One region of the Cedecea davisae genome, then DNA from elsewhere that is predicted to be linked to it. Evidence: predicted binding sites of a transcription regulator. Region 1 holds the regulator's gene; each other region holds the start of a gene.
What was found. Region 1 encodes CRP, which controls carbon source genes, mostly activating them, when cyclic AMP is high. Its sites were predicted from a motif close to ATGTGANNNNNNTCACAT; they were not measured.
Positions count from the first base shown of each region.

Region 2: a site for CRP is predicted at 1,812-1,829, ahead of ACG1VR_RS06565 (YfcZ/YiiS family protein). Genes of this name have one in related genera too.
Region 3: a site for CRP is predicted at 1,859-1,876, ahead of drpB (cell division protein DrpB). Genes of this name have one in related genera too.
Region 4: a site for CRP is predicted at 1,907-1,924, ahead of bhsA (multiple stress resistance protein BhsA). Genes of this name have one in related genera too.

Region 1 is NZ_CP172054.1:228,371-231,454, reverse strand. It holds gene ACG1VR_RS01445 (phosphoribulokinase) at 1-104, shown strand, start outside; gene ACG1VR_RS01440 (OsmC family protein) at 143-547, opposite strand; gene crp (cAMP-activated global transcriptional regulator CRP) at 862-1,494, shown strand; gene ACG1VR_RS01430 (YccS/YhfK family putative transporter) at 1,557-3,084, shown strand, end outside.
Region 2 is NZ_CP172054.1:1,273,954-1,277,037, reverse strand. It holds gene fadI (acetyl-CoA C-acyltransferase FadI) at 1-1,241, opposite strand, end outside; gene ACG1VR_RS06565 (YfcZ/YiiS family protein) at 1,418-1,702, opposite strand; gene fadL (long-chain fatty acid transporter FadL) at 2,079-3,084, shown strand, end outside.
Region 3 is NZ_CP172054.1:1,738,032-1,741,115, reverse strand. It holds gene ACG1VR_RS08595 (PTS fructose transporter subunit IIC) at 1-486, opposite strand, end outside; gene ACG1VR_RS08590 (PTS fructose transporter subunit IIB) at 479-793, opposite strand; gene ACG1VR_RS08585 (hypothetical protein) at 876-1,025, shown strand; gene drpB (cell division protein DrpB) at 1,520-1,792, opposite strand; gene mgtA (magnesium-translocating P-type ATPase) at 2,990-3,084, shown strand, end outside.
Region 4 is NZ_CP172054.1:3,012,302-3,015,385, forward strand. It holds gene mfd (transcription-repair coupling factor) at 1-343, shown strand, start outside; gene ACG1VR_RS14430 (L,D-transpeptidase family protein) at 495-1,469, shown strand; gene bhsA (multiple stress resistance protein BhsA) at 1,576-1,833, opposite strand; gene ACG1VR_RS14440 (TetR/AcrR family transcriptional regulator) at 2,082-2,717, shown strand; gene ACG1VR_RS14445 (siderophore-interacting protein) at 2,751-3,084, opposite strand, start outside.

The sequences.
Region 1 (3,084 bases):
ACATCAACACGCTGGTGGTGCCGGGAGGGAAAATGGGGCTGGCGATGGAGTTGATTATGGCGCCGCTGGTAGAGAAATTGGCGCAGGGCAGGAAGATAGCTTAATCCGACATGGGCGGTGCCGACACCGCCCATCCCGAATATTACCCTTCGATCACTTCATAGCTGTGGCTTATCTCTGCCGCTTTCTCCAGCATCAGCGTGACCGAGCAGTATTTCTCTGCCGTCAGCTCGACGGCACGAGCGACCGCGCTGTCTTTCAGGTCTTTGCCGGTAACCACAAAGTGCAGGTTGATATGCGTGAACAGGCGCGGCGCTTCTTCACGGCGCTCGGACGTCAGCTTCACTTCGCAGTCGGTCACCGCGTGGCGGCCTTTTTGCAAAATAGAAACCACGTCAATCGAGCTACAGCCCCCGGCGGCCATCAGCAGCATTTCCATCGGGCTTGGTGCTTTATCTCCGGAGTTACCGTCCATCAAAACCTGGTGGCCGGAAGCGGATTCACCGAGGAAGGTCATGCCTTCCACCCATTTAACTCGTGCCTGCATTTGCGTACTCCCAGTTGAGAAAAATTTCTTTCAGATTACGCGCCTGGGCCAAAACTGGCAACGTAAGGCGATCCAGGTCATGCTGAAACGAGACAATACAAGACACTTACCAAAAGCTATGCTAAAACAATCCGGATGCTGCTGCGGGACAGAGACGTTGATGCACGTAAGCAGAGGAAACGACTAATTACAGGCCGCAGGATTGACCTGCTCGCCAGCTCCCAGGGCTTGGGAAAATTTCACGATTGCAACGCCAGACAAGAGGTTCCGAGTCTTGTCTTTGGTAGCCAGTTTACAACAGAGGATAACCGCGCATGGTGCTTGGCAAACCGCAAACAGACCCGACTCTCGAATGGTTCTTGTCTCATTGCCACATTCATAAGTATCCGTCGAAGAGCACGCTGATTCACCAGGGTGAAAAGGCGGAGACGCTGTACTACATCGTCAAGGGCTCCGTAGCTGTTCTGATTAAAGATGAAGAAGGCAAGGAGATGATCCTTTCTTATCTGAATCAGGGTGATTTCATTGGTGAATTAGGGCTGTTCGAAGAAGGTCAGGAGCGTAGCGCCTGGGTTCGAGCCAAATCGGCCTGCGAAGTAGCTGAAATTTCTTATAAAAAATTCCGTCAGCTGATTCAGGTTAACCCGGATATCCTGATGCGTCTCTCATCCCAGATGGCTCGCCGTCTGCAGGTAACTTCCGAGAAAGTCGGCAACCTCGCCTTCCTCGACGTAACCGGCCGTATCGCACAGACGCTGCTCAACCTGGCTAAACAGCCGGACGCGATGACCCACCCGGACGGTATGCAGATCAAAATCACCCGTCAGGAAATTGGCCAGATCGTGGGCTGCTCCCGCGAAACCGTTGGCCGTATTCTGAAAATGCTGGAAGATCAAAACCTCATCTCCGCACACGGGAAAACGATTGTCGTCTACGGCACTCGTTAATCAGTGCAAAAAAAGGCGTGTCGCTTCGGTAACACGCCTTTTTTGTCTCTACAATTCAGGCTATGTGGAAAAGATTAATTTACCATCCCGAGGTTAACTACGCCCTGCGGCAAACGCTGGTGCTGTGCCTTCCCGTCGCCGTCGGTCTGGTACTCGGCAGCCTGCAAAACGGCCTGCTGTTCTCATTAGTTCCCGCCTGCTGCAACATCGCCGGGCTGGACACACCCCACAAACGCTTCTTTAAACGCCTGATTATCGGCGGTAGTCTGTTTGCCGTCAGCAGCCTGATAATGCAGCTTCTGCTGCTCTACACCAGCGTACCGCTGCCGGCGATACTCATCGTCATGGCCCTGCTGCTGGGCGTAACGGCGGAGATAAGTTCGCTGCACGCCCGCCTGCTGCCCGCCTCGCTGATTGCCGCCATTTTCACGCTTAGCATGGCCGGGAATATGCCCATCTGGAAGCCGATGTTGCTGTATATCTCCGGCACCATCTGGTACGGCGCATTCAACTGGTTCTGGTTCAGGATGTGGCGCGAGCAGCCGCTGCGGGAGTCGCTGAGCCTGCTCTACCGGCAGTTGGCGGATTACTGCGAGGCGAAATACAGCATGCTGACCCAGCACACCGATCCGGAAAAGGCGCTGCCGCCTTTGCTGGTTCGCCAGCAAAAAGCCGTGGATCTGATAACCACCTGTTACCAGCAGCTCCACATGCTGTCGGCCAATCAGCAGAACGGCTATAAGCGGCTGCTGCGTGCCTTTCAGGTCGCGCTCGATTTACAGGAGCATATTTCGGTTAGCCTGCATCAGCCGGAAGAGGTTCAAAAGCTGGTGGAGCAAAGCCACGCCGAGGCCGTTATCCGCTGGAATGCACAAACTATTGCCGCCCGCCTGCGGGTACTGGCGGATGACATCCTTTATCACCGCTATCCCACGCGCTTCACCATGGAAAAACAGATAGACGCCCTGGAAAAGATTGCGCGCCAGAACCCTGATAACCCGGTCGGGCAGTTTTGCCACTATCACTTCAGCCGCATTGCCCGGGTGCTGAAAACCCAGCGCCCGCTCTACGTCCGGGATTTGATGGAGGACAGGGAGCGCCGCCTGCCGTTCTTCCCGGCGCTCAGGAATTACCTCTCGTTCAAATCCTCCGCGCTGCGCAGCTCCGCCCGCCTCGGCGTAATGCTGACTATCGCCAGCCTGCTCGGCTCGTTTTTACATCTGCCAAAGCCCTACTGGATCCTGATGACGGTCATGTTCGTCACCCAAAACGGCTACGGCGCAACGCGGGTACGCATCGTCCACAGGGCGGCAGGCACCATGGCGGGCCTGTGTATCGCCGGGATAACCCTGCACTTCCACGTCCCGGACAGCTACACGCTGCTGGCAATGCTGGCGATTACCCTGGTAAGTTACCTGTTTATCCGCAAAAGCTACGGCTGGGCGACCATCGGCTTCACCGTCACGGCGGTATACACCCTCCAGCTGATTACGCTGAGCGCCGAGAGCTACATCATTCCAAGGCTGATAGACACCCTGCTCGGCTGCCTGATAGCCTTCGGCGGCATGGTCTGGCTCTGGCCGCAGTGGC
Region 2 (3,084 bases), 1.0 Mb from region 1:
CCGCCGCGACGGCGCAGCTCGTGCAGAGTTTGAGTGATCATTCGCGCCCCGGTGGCAGCAAACGGATGACCATAGGCAATAGACCCGCCCAGCACGTTGAATTTGGCATCGTCCACCTCGCCCGTGGCGTGGGCGCGCCCAAGCACGTTGCGGGCAAAGTTTTCGCTGGAAAGCATTTTCAAATTAGCCAGCGTCTGAGCGGCAAAGGCTTCATGCATATCAAACAAGGTGAGATCGTTTAGCGTGATCCCGGCGCGCTCCAGCGCCAGCGGCGTAGCCCACGCAGGGCCAAGCAGCATGTCCTGCCAGACATCAATAGCGGTAAAAGCGTAGCTGCGCAGGTAGCCCAGCGGTTTAAGGCCGAGCTCTTTTGCGCGGGATTCAGTCATCAGGATGACTGCCGCCGCACCGTCGGTAAGCGGTGTACTGTTTGCTGCGGTTACCGTGCCGTGCTTGCGGTCAAAGGCCGGGCGCAACTTCGCATAATCGGCGAGGCTCGAGCCTTTACGCACATTATTATCTTCGGCAAACGGCTGACGATAAGGCGGAATAAACGCGGTCATCACCTCTTCGGAGAGCTTACCTTCCTGCCAGGCCTGAGCGGCACGTTCGTGGGAACGGTGAGCCAGCGCGTCCTGTTGTTCGCGGGTAATGCCGTGGGTTTTCGCCATCTGCTCGGCGGTATCGCCCATTCGCAGGCCGGTTGAATACTCGGCAACAGCCGGAGGAACCGGGAGCAGGTCACGCGGGCGTAATTTGGAAAATAGTTTCAGGCGCTGGCCGAGGGTACGCGCTTTATTGGCATCCACTAAAGTACGGCCCAGCTTTTTACTCACCCCGATAGGCAGCACGGATGAGGAGTCTGCGCCTCCGGCAATCCCGGCGCGAATGGTTCCGGCCATCAGGCTTTCAGCCACGTTTGCCACTGCCTGGAAGCTGGTCGCGCAGGCGCGGCTAACGCTGTAGGCGTCGGTATGCACGCTCATCCCCGTTCCGAGGACGATTTCACGGGCAATGTTCGGGGCTTCGGGCATCTGAACAACCTGGCCAAATACCAGTTGCTCAATGACTTCCGGCGGGATTTCGCTGCGGGCCATCAACTCGCTGACCACCATATTGCCGAGATCGACGGCGGGTATGCCGTGAAAAGCCGTGGCCTGGCGGGCAAACGGCGTACGTAAACCGCTAACAATGGCAATACGATCGCCCTGGCGGGTAATCAACGGCAGTGCCTGACTCATAACGCTCCCCTGCTAAAAAAAGTGAATACAGACAAAAAAGTGGTCTGACCTGATCACAGTCTTAACTAAAAATTCACATCCAGCCAACTGGCTGGCTAAAAAATTGGGAGAGGCGACACGAATTATTACACAACGTAAGAGAACGCCCTCGAAAATCGAGGGCGCAGAAGGAAGGATTAACGCAGGCCGAGCTGGAAGATCATAGTTTCAGCCTGGCAGCTGAACACGAAGTCGATATCCAGCTGCACGCCGTCCGCCACTTCGATATAACGCGGGGTGATCTGGCAAGGTTCCGATTCCACTTCGCGGGCTTTGGCGGTTAACGCCGCCAGCACTTCGTCAGCCTGCTTTTTGTCAGCGAATACGCGGCTGTAGGTAGCGATGCAATCGGTGTTGTCGATAATGGAACCGACATCAATGCAGCAGCAAACTGGGGTTTCATCGGCGGTATTTTTACTCATCACGCTTTCCTCTGTAGTGCAGCTTAAAATGGAGAATAGTTAAAATAATTGTCGTTATTTTACGCCCGCGGTTGTCTCTGCTCCAGTTGATAATTCTCACAAAGTCTACAAGTGACGGAAATCACACTTAAAAATGATCTAAAACAAATTACATCCCCCATCAGGGGGGAAGTTCCCCGCGGTTTTGCCAACCAGATCTCGTTTTTAAGATCAAACTTGAAAAACTTTAGAAACAAACTTGCAACATCCTCTCTGGTCAGACCTATACTCTCGCCACTGGTCTGATTTCTCTGTACCCGATCAGTCCCTACTATTCGCGCTCCTGTTACGGTACGTAACAATGTTTGCATAAAAATAAATCAATGAGGTTTTGGTCATGAGCCAGAAAAACCTGTTTACAAAGTCAGCCCTCGCGGTTGCAGTGGCAATAGTCTCTTCCCAGGCTTACGCAGCCGGCTTTCAATTAAACGAGTTCTCTTCCTCTGGCCTTGGCCGAGCGTATTCGGGGGAAGGTGCAGTGGCGGATAATGCGGGTTCAGCAAGCCGCAACCCTGCAACAATTATGATGTTTGACCGCCCGTCTTTCTCCGCTGGCGCCATCTTCGTTGACCCGGACGTGAATATCTCCGGCACTTCACCATCCGGTAAAAGCACTGATGCAAAAAACATCGCGCCGACCGCATGGGTACCGAACCTGCACTTTGTTGCACCGATTAACGACCAGTTCGGCTGGGGTGCTTCCGTCACCTCTAACTACGGCCTGGCAACAGAATACAACGACAACTACGCGGCTGGTTCAATGGGCGGTACTACCGACCTGACCACCCTCAACCTGAACCTGAGCGGCGCTTACCGCCTGAACAGTAACTGGAGCTTCGGCCTCGGTTTCGACGCGGTATACGCTAAAGCGAAGATTGAGCGTTACGCAGGTGACTTGCCTCAACTTCTGGCAAGCAAGCTTCCTGCTCAATATAAAGGACTGGTCGGCTCTATTCCGGCAGATACTCAGATTGCTCATCTGAAGGGCGATGAATGGGGCTTCGGCTGGAACGCCGGTATCCTTTATGAAATTGATAAAGACAACCGCTACGGCTTCACCTATCGCTCAGAAGTGAAAGTGGACTTCGACGGCGACTATAAGAGCAGCCTGCCGCCTTCAAGCGCGCTGCCACCTCTGGTTGCTGGCGCCCTTGCTGCCAACCATATCCCTGCGGGCACCGGCGGAGCAACCGTACCGGGTTCTTTGAGCCTGCACCTGCCGGAAATGTGGGAGCTGTCTGGTTACAATAAAGTGGCGCCGAAATGGGCCGTTCACTACAGCCTGACCTACACCAGTTGGAGCCAGTTCCAGCAGTTGAAAGCAACCGGCAGCAACGGTCAGA
Region 3 (3,084 bases), 1.5 Mb from region 1:
GGTCAGCAGCGTCCCGCCTACCGGCAAAATAAAGATAGGCCCGGCGGAGGCCAGCACCTTCGGCAGTTTGATATAAGTCGCCAGCCCACGCACGATGTAGCCCGCCACAAACCCCGCAGCCAGTGCGCCGAGGAACCCGGTGCCGAGGCTGCTGGCAAGCAGGCCGCCAATCATCCCCGGAGCCAGACCGGGTTTGTTGGCAATGGCAAAGCTGATATACCCGGCCACAACCGGCAGCATCAGGGAAAGCGCGAGGCCGCCAAAACCGTCGAATTTATGCAGCGTTTGCACCGCAATGCTGGCCGCCTGGGCATGGCTGGCGTCCCAGATATTGTCGATGCCGTACAGGGATGCCCCAATGCGCGCGATGCCCATAATCACCGCCCCGGCGATAACAAACGGCAGCATCCATGACACCCCGGTCATAATGGCATTCTTAATCTCGGTTCCGGTTTGGGATTTCCCCTCTGCCCTGAATTTAGCCATTTGCACACTCCGCCTCTATCGCCTCAAAAACGGCGTCGCCGAACTTGATAGGGTCCGCTACGCTGCACTCCAGCTTCATCATGCCGTCAAAACGTTCCCGGCCGGTAATCGCCACGTCCGCGGCGATTATCGCCGCATCGGCTCTGGCGAGATCTTCGGCGCTGATTTCATTTTCAACGCCCATGCTGCCCTGGGTTTCAACTTTAATTTCATGGCCGCGCTGTTTGCCGGTCATTTCAAGCGCTTCCGCAGCCATGTAGGTATGGGCGACGCCCGTCGGACAGGCTGCAACACAAACGATATACATAACAACTCCTTATCGGGCTGAATTTAAGCAATAAAAAAAGCACAATGGCTGAAAAGCGCATTGTGCTTCGGGGGAGAACGACTTGCTGCATAGCTGTATCTCCCGAGTCGCCGCTGGCGTGGAGGCACATCATCAGCTGATGCAGACTGGAAATACGGAACAGGAAGGCAAGCTCGTAGCGCTTACGGATAGCCAGGCGGCATGGCCGACTGACAGCGCGCTGCGTTTTTAATAACTGAGCATGACCATGGCATAACTCGTTATACAATTTCCCGGCGCTGCACCACAGCCGTGACCAATTTGCGGCGAACTCGTTATCGATACATTCGGAATAAACTGAGGTATCTTTTTCCAGCTCGTTAACCACGTTGAACCAGCAGCTATTATTCAGACAGATGCGCACCTTGTTGCTGGCGGACAGCAACATCAGGCGGCAAACTATAAAGGTCCGAACAATATAAGCGTGCATGGCTTCTCCTGAAAATATGAGTGCAGTGTAGACAGTTCGAAAAATAACAAACGTGACTTTACGCACAGATATAAACACAGAGTTATATGCCTGTTTTTTACAAGGGATTATTTATAACGAGCTTAACAAATGTTAATTAATAAAAAGAGCGTGCGCGCGGGGAATTAAATCAAAGACCGGAAGAGGTAAACCAGAGGGAGGGTTTGCGCTCTGAATCACATGCATAAGAATGCCATTCAGAGCGCAAGTTTTCGAATTCAGCGCAGGCGGTTATCCCTGATGCGGGCCGGATAAGCCCGCGGCCGGGTGTACCACGCAAGCCATCCCAGCACAGCCGCCACGGAGCCAAGCACCAGCAGCCCCATTAACGCGCCAAGCAGTTTTCCGCCGAAAGTCCCGAGATCGCCGCCGGTTACGTTGCTGACCACCCAAAAGTAGCGAATCATCGCCCAGACAATGTACAAACAAAAAGCATAAAACAGCCACAGCGCGATTTTACCGCCGGGACTGCGAGTTGGTTTCGCATCCATAACGTTCGACCTAACTTAATCAACTAAACAAGACGGGTTGCCGGCAGCAGTTCCCCTGCCGCCTGAATGTGATTTTTATCACACTAACGGCGTATATCAACCGCCATAAGCGTTAAATTTTGTTTCAAATCAAGGCTTGTGGGCCAAAAATCAGCATTGCAGCCCGGAATTGATTTAGCTTAAGGAAAATTCTTAATGCTGCTTTTGCGGTTGCCTCCTCATCCTTGTTCGTTTTTCCGGGAGGAAGGCAAAAACAGCACGACCGATCGTCCTCTCTCCTTTCGGCCACATGTCCGGGTAAGCCAGACATATTCTCAAATCCCTAATATTTAATTCCTTAACCCTCAATATTTCCTAACTGAAATATAAACGAATAAATTTAATCTTCCCTGACGGGTTGACAATACTATTAGGCATGGGTAGATTTCACGGGCCGAAGTTGCGGCCTTTCCTAACCTGACATAAGAGACTAATGGATACTGAATTTAGTAGCTGCCCGAATATTGCCTTAAAGGCTGTTCGGGAAAGTAAACATGAAATCGATTGTGATCACTTCTTCGTTTTGGTGTGTCTCGCCGGAGCCTGATGCTCTTGTGTTGTCCCACCTCGACCAGGGTTTTCACGGTCCCGAGGTGTGTTATGAACTTCAAATCTACCCTTTTTCCTGGTGTCAAAACAGTGACATCAACTTTGCGTGTCCGGCCGCCCCGCGATCGGGTTTTGTCCGCACGCAAAAAACAGCCAAACTCAATTTTCTCTTCGAAAATCAGTGAGTTGAAGCAACGCATCACTAACTGGCGCGTCAGTCCTGTGACCGGCCAGCTGGAGCGCCGTTGCAGCTTCTCCGATAGCGAAGACCCACAAAGTCGACCCTCCGCCGCCTGATTCAGCCGTTGCGTTGTGATGCCGTGCGCGCTCTACCGAGCCGCCTGCGCCTGCACGTTACGCTGAGTTAAGCCATTATTGGTGCCTGAATATTCACTGATGTTTTCACATAAACATCAGGCGGATTAGTAATGCCCAAATAAAAATAAATAATTTTCCGTTCAATTTATTTCAAATAATAAATAGCGGGAAGCCGTGTCCGAAATTAATTTGAAACCGATCGTTTGTGCTACCGCAGACTATTTTCGGCCGCCCTTAATAAGGCGCTAACCGCAAAATGGTCGGCTGCTGCCCGGCGACAGGAGCACCACCATGACCGTACAAACCAAGAACCGTAATAAAAAAAGCACGCTCTCTATGCGTGCGGCCCAGGAAGCCAAAAACGGCATCGCTGAAACATTGGTTAA
Region 4 (3,084 bases), 2.2 Mb from region 1:
CGAGCACGAGCTGGACGAGCTGAAGGTTGAGCTTATCGACCGCTTCGGCCTGCTGCCGGACGCGGCCCGCAATCTGCTGGACATCGCCGCCCTGCGCCAGCAGGCGCAGAAGCTCGGCGTGCGTAAGATTGAAGGTAACGAGAAAGGCGGCGTGATTGAATTTGCCGAGAAAAACCATGTTGATCCGGTCTGGCTGATTGGCCTGCTGCAAAAGCAGCCGCAGCATTTCCGCCTCGACGGACCGACCCGCCTGAAGTTTATTCAGGAACTTGCCGACCGCAAAACGCGGATGGAATGGGTGCGTAACTTCATGAACAGCCTGGCGGAAAACGCCGCCACATAACCCTCTGCGCCTTACCGCCCGGTAAGGCGCAACTTTCTGTGACATTTACACATTCTTTGCAATCTCCCAGGACTTCCCGACATTCCGCTAGCCGATAATTGGCGTCTATCTGTCTAATAAAATTAGCCATTTTAAACGCAGGGTTTAAGCTATGTTTGCAACGCGTACTTTGTTATTCCGCCGCTGGTTTGCCGCCGTGGCCCTGATGGGCGCGGCGATTATTGCGCTACCCGCCAGCGCTAACGATTACCCGCTTCCGGCCGCCAATAGTCGCCTGATTGGCAAAAACCTGTTCCACCAGGTTGAGAACGACGGCGGTTCGCTGGAGGCGATTGCCAAGAAGTACAACGTCGGTTTCCTGGCTTTATTGCAGGCCAACCCGGGCGTCGATCCTTACGTTCCGCGTGCCGGTAGCGTGCTGACCATCCCACGCCAGATGCTGCTGCCGGACGTGCCGCGCGAAGGCATTGTTATCAACCTCGCCGAGCTGCGCCTCTATTACTTCCCTGCCGGGCAAAATAGCGTCACCGTTTACCCGATTGGCATCGGCCAGCTGGGTGGCGATACGTTGACTCCAACAATGGTGACAAAGATCTCCGATAAACGCGCCAACCCAACCTGGACGCCAACGGCAAATATTCGCGCCCGCTATCTGGCTCAGGGCGTGAAGTTGCCTGCCGTGGTTCCTGCGGGGCCGGATAACCCGATGGGCCACCATGCGATCCGCCTCGCGGCGTTCGGCGGTGTTTACCTGCTGCACGGCACCAACGCCGACTTCGGCATCGGGATGCGCGTAAGCTCGGGCTGTATTCGCCTGCGCGACGGTGACATTAAAGCCCTATTTAACAAGGTTCCGGTCGGCACCCAGGTGCGCATCATCAATACGCCAATTAAAACCTCCATCGAGCCGGATGGTTCCCGCCTGGTTGAAGTTCACCAGCCGCTGTCCAAAGCCATTGATGACGATCCAAAAGTGCTGCCGATTGTGCTCAACGAGCCGATGAAGCAGTTCCGTGACGCGCCGCAGACCGACGCTCAGGTCATGGCGCAGGCAATGGAGCACCGCTCCGGGATGCCGGTTAACGTCAATGCTCATACGGCTGACCAGCCAGCAAACGAAATCTAGATTCAGATTTTATGCGTAAAAAAAAGGCCCTGTCGAAAGACAGGGCCTTTTGCTTGCAGTGGCATATAACGAATAAGGTCAAACGTATTGAGGGTTAACGTCCGGCTTATTTATAGATGACTGCTGTACCGTGCAGGGTGTTCGGACCGTTAACGGAGGTAATACGGAACGATTTAGCGCCCATTGCATCGGCCTTGGCGGCCAGCTGTTCTTCCAGGGAAGAGAGATTACTGCCCGCGTCCGCGCTGATGGTGCCGACTTTCTGCTGACCGGCCGGAGTGGCGGAGACTTCAACAGCCGCAAAGCTTGCGAATGAGAGTGAGCTAAGTACGGCGGCAGCGAACAGAGTAGTTAAAGTTTTCATCGTAAATGTCCTAAGCAGGTGATTATTTAGGTCGCCAACCCGAATTAGTTAACGATCGATAGAAAAATGATAAACGTGATCTGCGTCACACGTCAACACATTTTAATAACGAACGTTAAGTAATTAAAAAAAGCGCTATTTTTCATTGTGATAAGAAATAATTATTTTTCATAACAAGCCTCTGGCTACTGTCGTCGATTATTTTTATAATAAGTGTTCACTAATTAGACAGAGGTTAAACGGCAGATATGGCAACCGAGACATTAAGTTGCAGCAAAAAAAGCCGTGGCCGTCCAAAAGTGTTTGACAGGGAAGCGGCACTCGACAAGGCCATGACACTCTTCTGGCAGCATGGCTATGAAGCAACATCCATGGCGCATCTGGTAGAAGCCACCGGGGCAAAAGCGCCCACGCTGTATGCGGAGTTCACCAACAAAGAAGGGCTATTCCGCGCGGTGCTGGACCGCTACATCGCACGGTTTGCGGCAAAGCATGAAGCCTGCCTGCTGTGCGAAGAGCAGACGATGGAAACCGCGCTGGAGAACTATCTCTCTGCGGTGGCAAAATGTTTTACCGACAAAAGTACGCCCGCGGGCTGCTTTATTATCTGCACCTCGTCGGTGCTGGCGGCTTCTTCGGAAGATATTGCCGCCACGATAAAGGCCCGGCACGCCGTGCAGGAGCAGACGCTGATCCGCTTCCTTGAGCAGCATCAGCAGAAAGGGGAAATACCGGCAGAGCGCGATGTGCGCTGCCTGGCAAAATATCTGTGCTGTATTATTCAGGGAATGTCGGTCAGCGCGCGGGAAAACGCCAGCTACGAAGAGTTAATGCAGATAGTCAAAACGACGGTACGTTTGCTGCCGGAGCTGAAGAAGATCTGACTCGCAGGGCGGCCATGATGGCCGCCCTTTTTGTTAGCGCACGCGCCCTTTCGCCCAATAGGCCATAAAGTTAATCGCCTCGTGCTCCACGCCCCGCTCGCCTATCAAATGGCGACGCAGCAGCTTAACCACGGTGGACTCGGCCGCCACCCAGCCGTAAAACTCATTACTGCCGGTAGTCGCTTTGTCCCACAGCAGCTCATCCTCGGCCTCTTCCCGCACATCTTCATGATGGCTGCTTTCCGGCACGCGGGCATGGGTTTTCACCGCCTGAATCAGGCATTCTCCGTGCGTTGCCGCCGCAGGTTTACGCGGTAGCCAGTTAATCTCGGCGAAGCTAAAGGCGCTCAGGTCAACGCAATCGCCC